One region of the Streptomyces sp. NPDC053750 genome, then DNA from elsewhere that is predicted to be linked to it. Evidence: riboswitches for the same ligand, from Rfam matches in the RefSeq annotation. Region 1 holds a riboswitch; the other holds the start of a gene.
What was found. A riboswitch is a leader RNA that binds a small molecule or an ion and turns the genes downstream of it on or off. The one in region 1 is predicted to bind glycine.

Region 1 (4,442 bases):
ACATTTGCTCGCATCCAGTCGCAGACCGGGTCCTGGGCCGCCTCCAGGAGGACCAGGTTGACCTGGGTCTTCAGGGGGGCCTTGGCCAGGGCGCGGCCGAGGGCGTCGAGGGGGAGGGTGCGGGCCTCGCCCTCCCAGTGGGTGAGTTCGACGCCGACGAACAGGACCGGGTCGGCGGTCTCGACGGCGGCGAGGCAGCGGCGGGCGGTGCGGACCACGCCGGTGGCGGCGAACTCGGCGGAGGCGGCGGCCAGGAAGTCCACCGGCTCGTCCTGCCAGTCCGGCTCGAACAGGCGGACCCGGCCGCCGGACGCGGGCCCGTCCAGCGGGGTGCGTCCGGCCCGGCACAGCTCGGCGACGGCCGGCGGCGGCAGCGGGATGCCGACCACTCCGTCCGGGTTCACGGCGAGGCCGACCTGCGGGGGCAGGCCGCGGGCGAACTCCGCGGCGGGGGCGATGGTGTACCCCATGTGCGGGCCGGTGACCTGGCGGAGTTGTTCCTCGGAGCTGAACACCGGCACGTAGGCCTGGCCGTCGATCTCCAGGGAGGGCAGGTCGAGGGCGCCGCTGTGCGGGCCGCCGCCGTTCGGCAGCGGTATCCACAGGTGGCTGCGGCCGAGCACCTCCACGATCCGGCCGCCGGCGCCCGGCACGCCGAGGGATGCGGACAGCACCTCCTCCAGCTCGTTGCCGGGCCATCCGCCGTGCGGGTGGGGGTGCGTCTGCGCCGGGAAGTCCATCTGCCTACCGCCTGCCTGGTACCTCTGCTGTGACTGAAAAGGCTAACCCGTTCGGACCCGTGGCCCTACGGTGCGTCACCCCGTGAAGGCGATCCGGCGCAGCGTGTCGGCCGCCGGCCGGTCGAGGAGGATGGCCGAGGTGCAGCCGGCGGGCAGGGTGCCCTCGGTCACGGAGCGCAGCAGGCGGGTGTTGGCGGCGCGGTGCCGCAGGAACGCGTACCGGGAGACGCCGCGGCCGCGCTCGCGCTGGCCGGCCAGGGCCTCGCCGGGGTCGACGTCGAGCAGCAGCAGGTGCAGGGTGCCGTCGCGGCGGCGGGCCTCGCGGGCCAGCCAGCCGCGCACCCACGCCTGCGTGCCGCAGTCGTGCACGACGACGCCCTCGCCGGAGCGCAGGGCGCGGCGCAGCCCGGCGTAGTGGGCGAGGCGGACGAGGGGGCGGTAGAGCGCGTACGGCAGGAAGCGCGGCATGCGGCGGGCCCAGCGGTCGCGGGCGTCCTGGGAGTCGATGCGGGGGCCGCGCACGGTCCGCTTCATCAGCGTGGACTTGCCGCTGCCGGGCAGGCCGGTGATCACCACCAGGTCGCGGGGGCCGAAGAGCAGGGCGTGCGGGCTGCGGCCGCCCCGGGCCCGCAGGTCGCGGACGACGGGTGCGGGCAGTTCGGCGCACGCTCCGGGTGCCGGGACGGCGGGCTGCTTGGGCAGCGCGAGACCCGAGGTGGTGGCGTACGCCGTGGTCCTGTTCACCGTGATCGTCCTCCCCTGGGGCGGTTCACGAGTTCCCATCCCCGTCGAGTGTAAAGAGAAGGTAATGCGCAGGTCTCGCGTTTTCGTTCGCTTACTGCCACAAGCCGGTTACAGATCACGGTCTGCCACGGATCGGCCGGTCGTGCAATGATGGCGGCGCCAACTGCATACCGGCCGTTTGAATCCGCGCGGGAGAGTCCCCGGCCGCGCCGGGGCGCCGAAGGAGCAAGTCCCTCCCTTGAATCTCTCAGGCCCCGTTACCGCGCGGGCGAGGCACATCTGAAAAGCGGGCCGCCGCTCGACGGCTGCCCCACCCAAGGTGCAAGTCCTGATCGCCGTACTCCGGTGGTCATGGCGAACCTCTCAGGTTCCGATGACAGATGGGGAGGATCGACCTCGCCCGTCCTGTTCCCTGGGAGACGACCGACCGATGAGCAGTACTGAACTCCGCCATACCGCGCTCGATGCCACGCATCGTGCGCTGGGCGCGACGATGACCGACTTCGCCGGCTGGGACATGCCCCTGCGCTACGGCTCCGAGCGCGACGAGCACGTCGCGGTGCGCACCCGGGCGGGTCTCTTCGACCTCTCGCACATGGGTGAGATCACGGTCACCGGGCCGCAGGCCGCCGACCTGCTGAACTACGCCCTGGTCGGCAACATCGGCAGCGTGAAGCCGGGCCGGGCCCGCTACACCATGATCTGCCGGGAGGACGGCGGCATCCTGGACGACCTGATCGTCTACCGCTTGGGCGAGGCCGAGTACATGGTCGTCGCCAACGCCTCCAACGCCCAGGTCGTGCTCGACGCGCTGACCGAGCGGGCCGTCGGCTTCGACGCCGAGGTGCGCGACGACCGGGACGCGTACGCGCTGCTGGCGGTGCAGGGTCCGGAGTCCCCGGGCATCCTCGCCTCGCTCACCGACGCCGACCTGGACGGCCTGAAGTACTACGCCGGCCTGCCCGGCACGGTCGCGGGCGTCCCGGCGCTGATCGCGCGCACCGGCTACACCGGCGAGGACGGCTTCGAGCTGTTCGTGAAGCCGGAGCACGCCGTGGAGCTGTGGCAGGCGCTGACCAAGGCGGGCGAGGGCGCCGGGCTGGTCCCGTGCGGTCTGTCCTGCCGGGACACGCTCCGCCTGGAGGCGGGCATGCCGCTGTACGGGCACGAGCTGACGACCGCGCTGACGCCCTTCGACGCCGGGCTCGGCCGGGTGGTGAAGTTCGAGAAGGAGGGCGACTTCGTCGGGCGCGCGGCGCTGGCCGAGGCTGCTTCCCGGGCCGAGCAGAACCCGCCCCGCGTCCTGGTCGGCCTGGTCGCCGAGGGCCGCCGGGTCCCGCGCGCCGGGTACCAGGTCGTCGCCGGTGGCGAGGTGGTCGGCGAGGTCACCTCCGGCGCGCCGTCCCCGACGCTGGGCAAGCCGATCGCCATGGCGTACGTCGACCCGGCGCACGCGGCCGTGGGCACGCCGGGGGTCGGCGTGGACATCCGGGGCACCCACGAGCCGTACGAGGTCGTGGCGCTGCCGTTCTACAAGCGTCAGAAGTAGACACCGGGCGCTGCGGGGCCCGTGCCGTCCCGCGTGCGCCCTCGCTGCTCACCAGCGGTTTCAGCAGTCCCCCCGTCATCAGCACTCCCCCGCGTACAGGAGAATCCAGGCCATGAGCAACCCCCAGCAGCTGCGCTACAGCAAGGAGCACGAGTGGCTGTCGGACGCCGAGGACGGCGTCTCGACGGTCGGCATCACGGAGCACGCGGCCAACGCGCTCGGTGACGTCGTCTTCGTCCAGCTCCCCCAGGTCGGCGACTCGGTGTCCGCGGGTGAGACCTGCGGCGAACTGGAGTCGACCAAGTCGGTCTCCGACCTGTACTCCCCCGTCTCCGGCGAGATCACCGAGGTCAACGAGGACGTCGTCAACGACCCGTCGCTGGTGAACTCCGCGCCCTTCGAGGGCGGCTGGCTGTTCAAGGTGCGGGTGAGCGAGGAGCCGGGCGACCTGCTCTCCGCCGCCGAGTACACCGAATTCGCCGGCGCCTGAGGAGTCACGGACGCATGTCGCTTCTGAACACCCCCCTGCACGAGCTCGACCCCGACGTCGCGGCCGCCGTCGACGCCGAGCTGGACCGCCAGCAGTCCACCCTCGAGATGATCGCCTCCGAGAACTTCGCGCCGGTCGCGGTCATGGAGGCCCAGGGCTCGGTCCTCACCAACAAGTACGCCGAGGGCTACCCCGGCCGCCGCTACTACGGCGGCTGCGAGCACGTCGACGTGGTCGAGCAGATCGCCATCGACCGGGTCAAGGCGCTCTTCGGCGCCGAGCACGCCAACGTGCAGCCGCACTCGGGCGCCCAGGCCAACGCGGCCGCGATGTTCGCGCTGCTCAAGCCGGGCGACACGATCATGGGTCTGAACCTCGCCCACGGCGGACACCTGACCCACGGCATGAAGATCAACTTCTCCGGCAAGCTCTACAACGTCGTCGCCTACCACGTCGGCGACGACGGCCAGGTCGACATGGCCGAGGTGGAGCGCCTCGCCAAGGAGAACAAGCCGAAGCTGATCGTGGCCGGCTGGTCGGCGTACCCGCGCCGGCTGGACTTCGCCGCGTTCCGCAAGGTCGCGGACGAGGTCGGCGCGTACCTCATGGTCGACATGGCGCACTTCGCCGGTCTGGTCGCGGCGGGCCTGCACCCGAACCCGGTCCCGCACGCCCACGTCGTCACCACGACCACCCACAAGACGCTGGGCGGCCCGCGCGGCGGTGTGATCCTCTCCACGGCCGAGCTGGCCAAGAAGATCAACTCCGCCGTCTTCCCCGGTCAGCAGGGTGGCCCGCTGGAGCACGTGGTCGCCGCCAAGGCCGTCGCCTTCAAGGTCGCCGCGAGCGAGGACTTCAAGGAGCGCCAGGGCCGTACGCTGGAGGGTGCCCGCATCCTCGCCGAGCGCCTGGTGCGGGA
Region 2 (4,442 bases), on a different contig from region 1:
GCTCACGCCGGTCGCCTTGGTGAGCGGGCGCAGGTCGATGATGCACTCGTGCGCGACCAGCCCGCCGGGGCCGGTGTACAGCACCGGGAAGTGCGGCTCCAGGCGCTTGGCGATGTAGTTGGCGGACAGCACGGCCACCTGCGTGGCCCGCTTGAGCCCCTCGCCGCCCATCAGGCGGACGTACGACCAGGAGATCGGCAGGATGCCGGCCGAGCCCCACGGCGCCGCCGAGATCGGGCCGACGCCCGTCTGCGGGCCGGCCGCGGGCTGCAGCGGGTGGTTGGGCAGGTACGGCGCGAGGTGGGACCGTACGGCCACGGGGCCGACGCCGGGACCGCCGCCGCCGTGCGGGATGCAGAAGGTCTTGTGCAGGTTCAGGTGCGAGACGTCGCCACCGAAGTGGCCCGGCTTGGCGAGACCGACCAGGGCGTTGAGGTTGGCGCCGTCCACGTAGACCTGGCCGCCGGCGTCGTGCACCTGGGCGCAGATGTCGGCGACGTGCTCCTCGAACACGCCGTGCGTGGAGGGATACGTGATCATCAGCACGGCCAGCTCGTCGCGGTGCTGCTCGATCCTGGCCCGCAGGTCCTCGACGTCGATCTCGCCGTCCTCGGCGGTCCTGACGACGACGACCTTCATGCCGGCCATCACGGCGCTGGCGGCGTTGGTGCCGTGCGCGGAGGACGGGATGAGGCAGACGGTGCGCTGGTCGTCGCCGTTGGCGCGGTGGTAGCCGCGTACGGCGAGCAGGCCGGCGAACTCGCCCTGCGACCCGGCGTTGGGCTGGAGCGAGACCTTGTCGTACCCGGTGACCTCGGCGAGCCGCTCCTCCAGTTCACGGATGAGGGTCAGGTAGCCCTGCGCCTGCTCGGCGGGCGCGAAGGGGTGCATCTGGCCGAACTCGGACCAGGTGACCGGCTCCATCTCGGTGGTCGCGTTGAGCTTCATGGTGCAGGAGCCCAGCGGGATCATGCCGCGGTCCAGCGCGTAGTCCCGGTCGGCGAGGCGGCGCAGGTAGCGCAGCATCGCGGTCTCGGAGCGGTGCTGGTGGAAGACGGGGTGGGCCAGGAAGTCGTCGGTGCGCAGCAGTGCCTCGGGCAGCGTCTCCTCGGTGACCGCGTCCAGCGCCTCGATGTCGCCCTCGACGCCGAAGGCGTTCCACACGCCGCCGACCTGGGCGCGCGTGGTGGTCTCGTCGCAGGCGAACGACACGTGGTCGGCGTCGACGAGCCGCAGGTTGATGCCGTTCTCGCGGGCGGCGCCCACGACATCGGCGGCCCGGCCCGGCACGCGCGCGGTGACGGTGTCGAAGTAGGAGCCGTGCACGATCTCCACGCCCCCGGCGGCGAGACCCGCGGCGGTGATCGACGCGTACCGGTGGGTGCGCCGCGCGATGGCCCGCAGCCCCTCGGGACCGTGGTAGACGGCGTACATGCCGGCCATGACGGCGAGCAGCACCTGCGCGGTGCAGATGTTGCTGGTGGCCTTCTCCCGGCGGATGTGCTGCTCGCGGGTCTGCAGCGCGAGGCGGTAGGCCTTGTTGCCGTCGGCGTCCACGGAGACGCCCACCAGGCGGCCCGGCAGGCTGCGCGCGAACTTCTCGTGCACGGCCATGTAACCGGCGTGCGGCCCGCCGAAGCCCATCGGCACACCGAAGCGCTGCGTCGTACCGACGGCGATGTCCGCGCCGAGCTCACCGGGCGAGGTGAGAAGGGTGAGGGCGAGCAGGTCGGCGGCGACGGTGACGAGCGCGCCCAGCTCGTGCGCCCGGTCGATCACCGGCTTGATGTCGCGGACGGCGCCGGAGGCGCCCGGGTACTGGATCAGGACGCCGTTGATGTCCCGCTCGGCGACCTCGGCCGGGATGCCCTCGCTCAGGTCGGCGACGACGACCTCGACGCCGGTCGGCTCGGCACGGGTCTGGATGACGGCGAGGGTCTGCGGCAGCGCGTCCGCGTCGACCAGGAACAGACCCTTCTTGTTCTTGCCCATGCGCCGGGACAGGGCCATCGCCTCGGCGGCGGCGGTGCCCTCGTCGAGCAGCGAGGCGCCGGAGGTGGGCAGGCCGGTGAGCTCGGCGACCATGGTCTGGAAGTTCAGCAGGGCCTCGAGACGCCCCTGGGAGATCTCCGGCTGGTACGGCGTGTACGCGGTGTACCAGGCCGGGTTCTCCATGACGTTGCGCAGGATGACCGGCGGGGTGAAGGTGCCGTAGTAGCCGAGGCCGATCATGGAGTCGAGGACCTGGTTGCGGTCGGCGAGGGAGCGCAGCTCGGCCAGCACCTCGGCCTCGGAACGCGCGCCCGGCAGGTCCAGCGCGTCGGCGTTCTTGATCACATCGGGGACCGCGGCGGCCGTCAGCTCGTCGAGCGAGCCGTAGCCGACCTGCGCGAGCATCTTGGCCCGGGCCTCGTGGTCGGGGCCGATGTGGCGCTGCTCGAAGGGGCTTGCCTGTTCGAGCTCGGAGAGCGGCGTGCGGTGGGCGGTCATTGCGGAGGCCTCCTGGTCTGACGCGACCTGCGAGGGGCACCACGGCGCGGGTACCCGGACGGCCTCCCCCTCTGTCATCTCAACCTGAGAGCTTCACCGGGCCGCCCGAGAGCTGCCGGCTTTCACCGTCGGTGAGAGCGGACGCCGTCGACACCCGCCCTGCTTTCCAGAGTGACCTCGTCCGTGCGGTACGTGGGCCTGAGAGATTCCGGGGAGGATTTGCTCCTTCGGCGCCTCCGATGGTGTCTGGAGGACTCTCCCGCACGGGGTCAGCAGCCGTTTGCCAGCCTACCAGCGAGGCCGCCGCACGAGCCTTCGAGTGGCCGACCGGCTGTTTGTGCTCTTTTGTAGTACTACGGATGATTTGGCGGCTGGTGGGTCGGCTGGTGCGCGACCCCCGTGCGACCCAATGGAGGGCCTCGTGCGTACGGACATCGACCCGCGCAACCTGATCGGCCGCAAGGCGTACGACCGCAACAAAACCCGGATCGGCACCGTCGACGAGGTCTATCTCGACGACGCCACCGGCGTCCCCGAATGGGCGGCCATACGCACGGGCCTGTTCAGCAGGGACGCCTTCGTGCCGCTGGAGCCCAGCGAGCTCGTCGACGGCGCCCTGCGGGTGCCCTTCGACCGTTCTCTGATCAAGGAGGCCCCCGACTTCGGTGTCGGCCGCCACCTCTCACCGGAACAGGAACTCCAGCTCTACCACCACTACGGTCTCGACGTGGCCGCCCCTCCCCCGCTCCCCGACCGCGACTTCGGCAAGCTGGCGGGCAAGGGCAACGACGAGGGCTGACGGCCTCCGTCCTGCGCCTGCGCCGCGTCCGCCGGGCGGTGCTCAGCCGGGCGCCAGGTGCACCGGATTCGTCGGCCCGCCCGCCTCCATGTCGGCAGCCGCTCCCGCCTGCCCGGTCACGGGACCGGTGCCGGCGTCCTCGCATCTTCGCGGGACGGGCGGGACCAGCGGCAGCGGGTCCGCCGGTGTCAGGTCCGGGTCGTCCACCGGAAAGGTCCGCACCCGTCCCCGCTCCGAGTACGGCGTCTCGAAGCGCACGGTGACCCGCCCCAGCCCGCTGCCCTGCACCCACCCGTGCCCGTACTCCGTGTGCCGCACGTCGTGCCCCGACGGCCACCGGCGCTCCGCGGGTGCCTGGCGGTGCTCCTCGACGGACTCGGCGTCGGGCTCCTCGGCGAGTTCACCGGCCCGGTCCCCGGCCGCCTGCGCGAACAGGTCCTCCTGCGTGTAGTCGGCGAGCCCGCTGACGCCGACGCCGAGCAGCCGTACACCGCCCGTGGTGTCCACCGAGTCCAGCAGCCGGGCCGCGGCCTCCCGGACCACCGCCGGGTCGTCCGTGGGCCCACGCAGCGTCTCGGAGCGCGTCAGCGTGGAGAAGTCGTACCGCCGCACCTTGAGCACTATGGTCCGCCCGGACAGCCCTGAGCCACGCAGCCGCCGCACGCACCGGTCGGCCAACCGCTGCACCTCCGAGGCGACCCGCACCCGGTCGTGGATGTCCACGTCGTAGGTGTCCTCGACCGACACCGACTTGGTCTCCCGCTCCGCCACCACGGGCCGCTCGTCGTGGGCGAGGGCCATGGCGTACAGCGCGTGCCCGTGCGCCTTGCCCAGGAGCCGCACGAGCTCGTCCTCGCCCGCCTCGGCGAGCTCGCCCACCGTGGTGATGCCGGCCCGCCGCAGATGGTCTCCCGTCGCCGGTCCCACACCGGGCAGGGTCCGCACGGACAGCGGCTCCAGCAGGGCCCGCTCCGTCCCCGGCGGGATCAGGACGAGTCCGTCGGGCTTGGCGTCCTCCGAGGCGATCTTGGCGAGCATCTTCGAGGCGGCCAGCCCCACCGACCCGGTCAGACCGGTGACGGCCCGGATGTCGGCACGCAGCTTCGTCCCGGCCAGCCGCGCCGACTCCGCGTCCGAGGCCGTGCCGCCGGCC

Region 2: it holds a riboswitch for glycine, as region 1 does, so the genes downstream of both, gcvP (aminomethyl-transferring glycine dehydrogenase) here and gcvT (glycine cleavage system aminomethyltransferase GcvT) in region 1, are expected to answer to the same signal.

The regions. Positions count from the first base shown of each region.
Region 1 is NZ_JBITXB010000020.1:39,654-44,095, reverse strand. It holds gene ACIGO6_RS35640 (enhanced serine sensitivity protein SseB) at 1-740, opposite strand, end outside; gene ACIGO6_RS35635 (AAA family ATPase) at 816-1,484, opposite strand; glycine riboswitch at 1,664-1,757, shown strand; gene gcvT (glycine cleavage system aminomethyltransferase GcvT) at 1,915-3,033, shown strand; gene gcvH (glycine cleavage system protein GcvH) at 3,146-3,523, shown strand; gene glyA (serine hydroxymethyltransferase) at 3,538-4,442, shown strand, end outside.
Region 2 is NZ_JBITXB010000011.1:282,983-287,424, forward strand. It holds gene gcvP (aminomethyl-transferring glycine dehydrogenase) at 1-2,490, opposite strand, end outside; glycine riboswitch at 2,667-2,762, opposite strand; gene ACIGO6_RS28815 (PRC-barrel domain-containing protein) at 2,912-3,289, shown strand; partial or broken gene ACIGO6_RS28820 (DNA polymerase IV) at 3,205-4,442, opposite strand, start outside.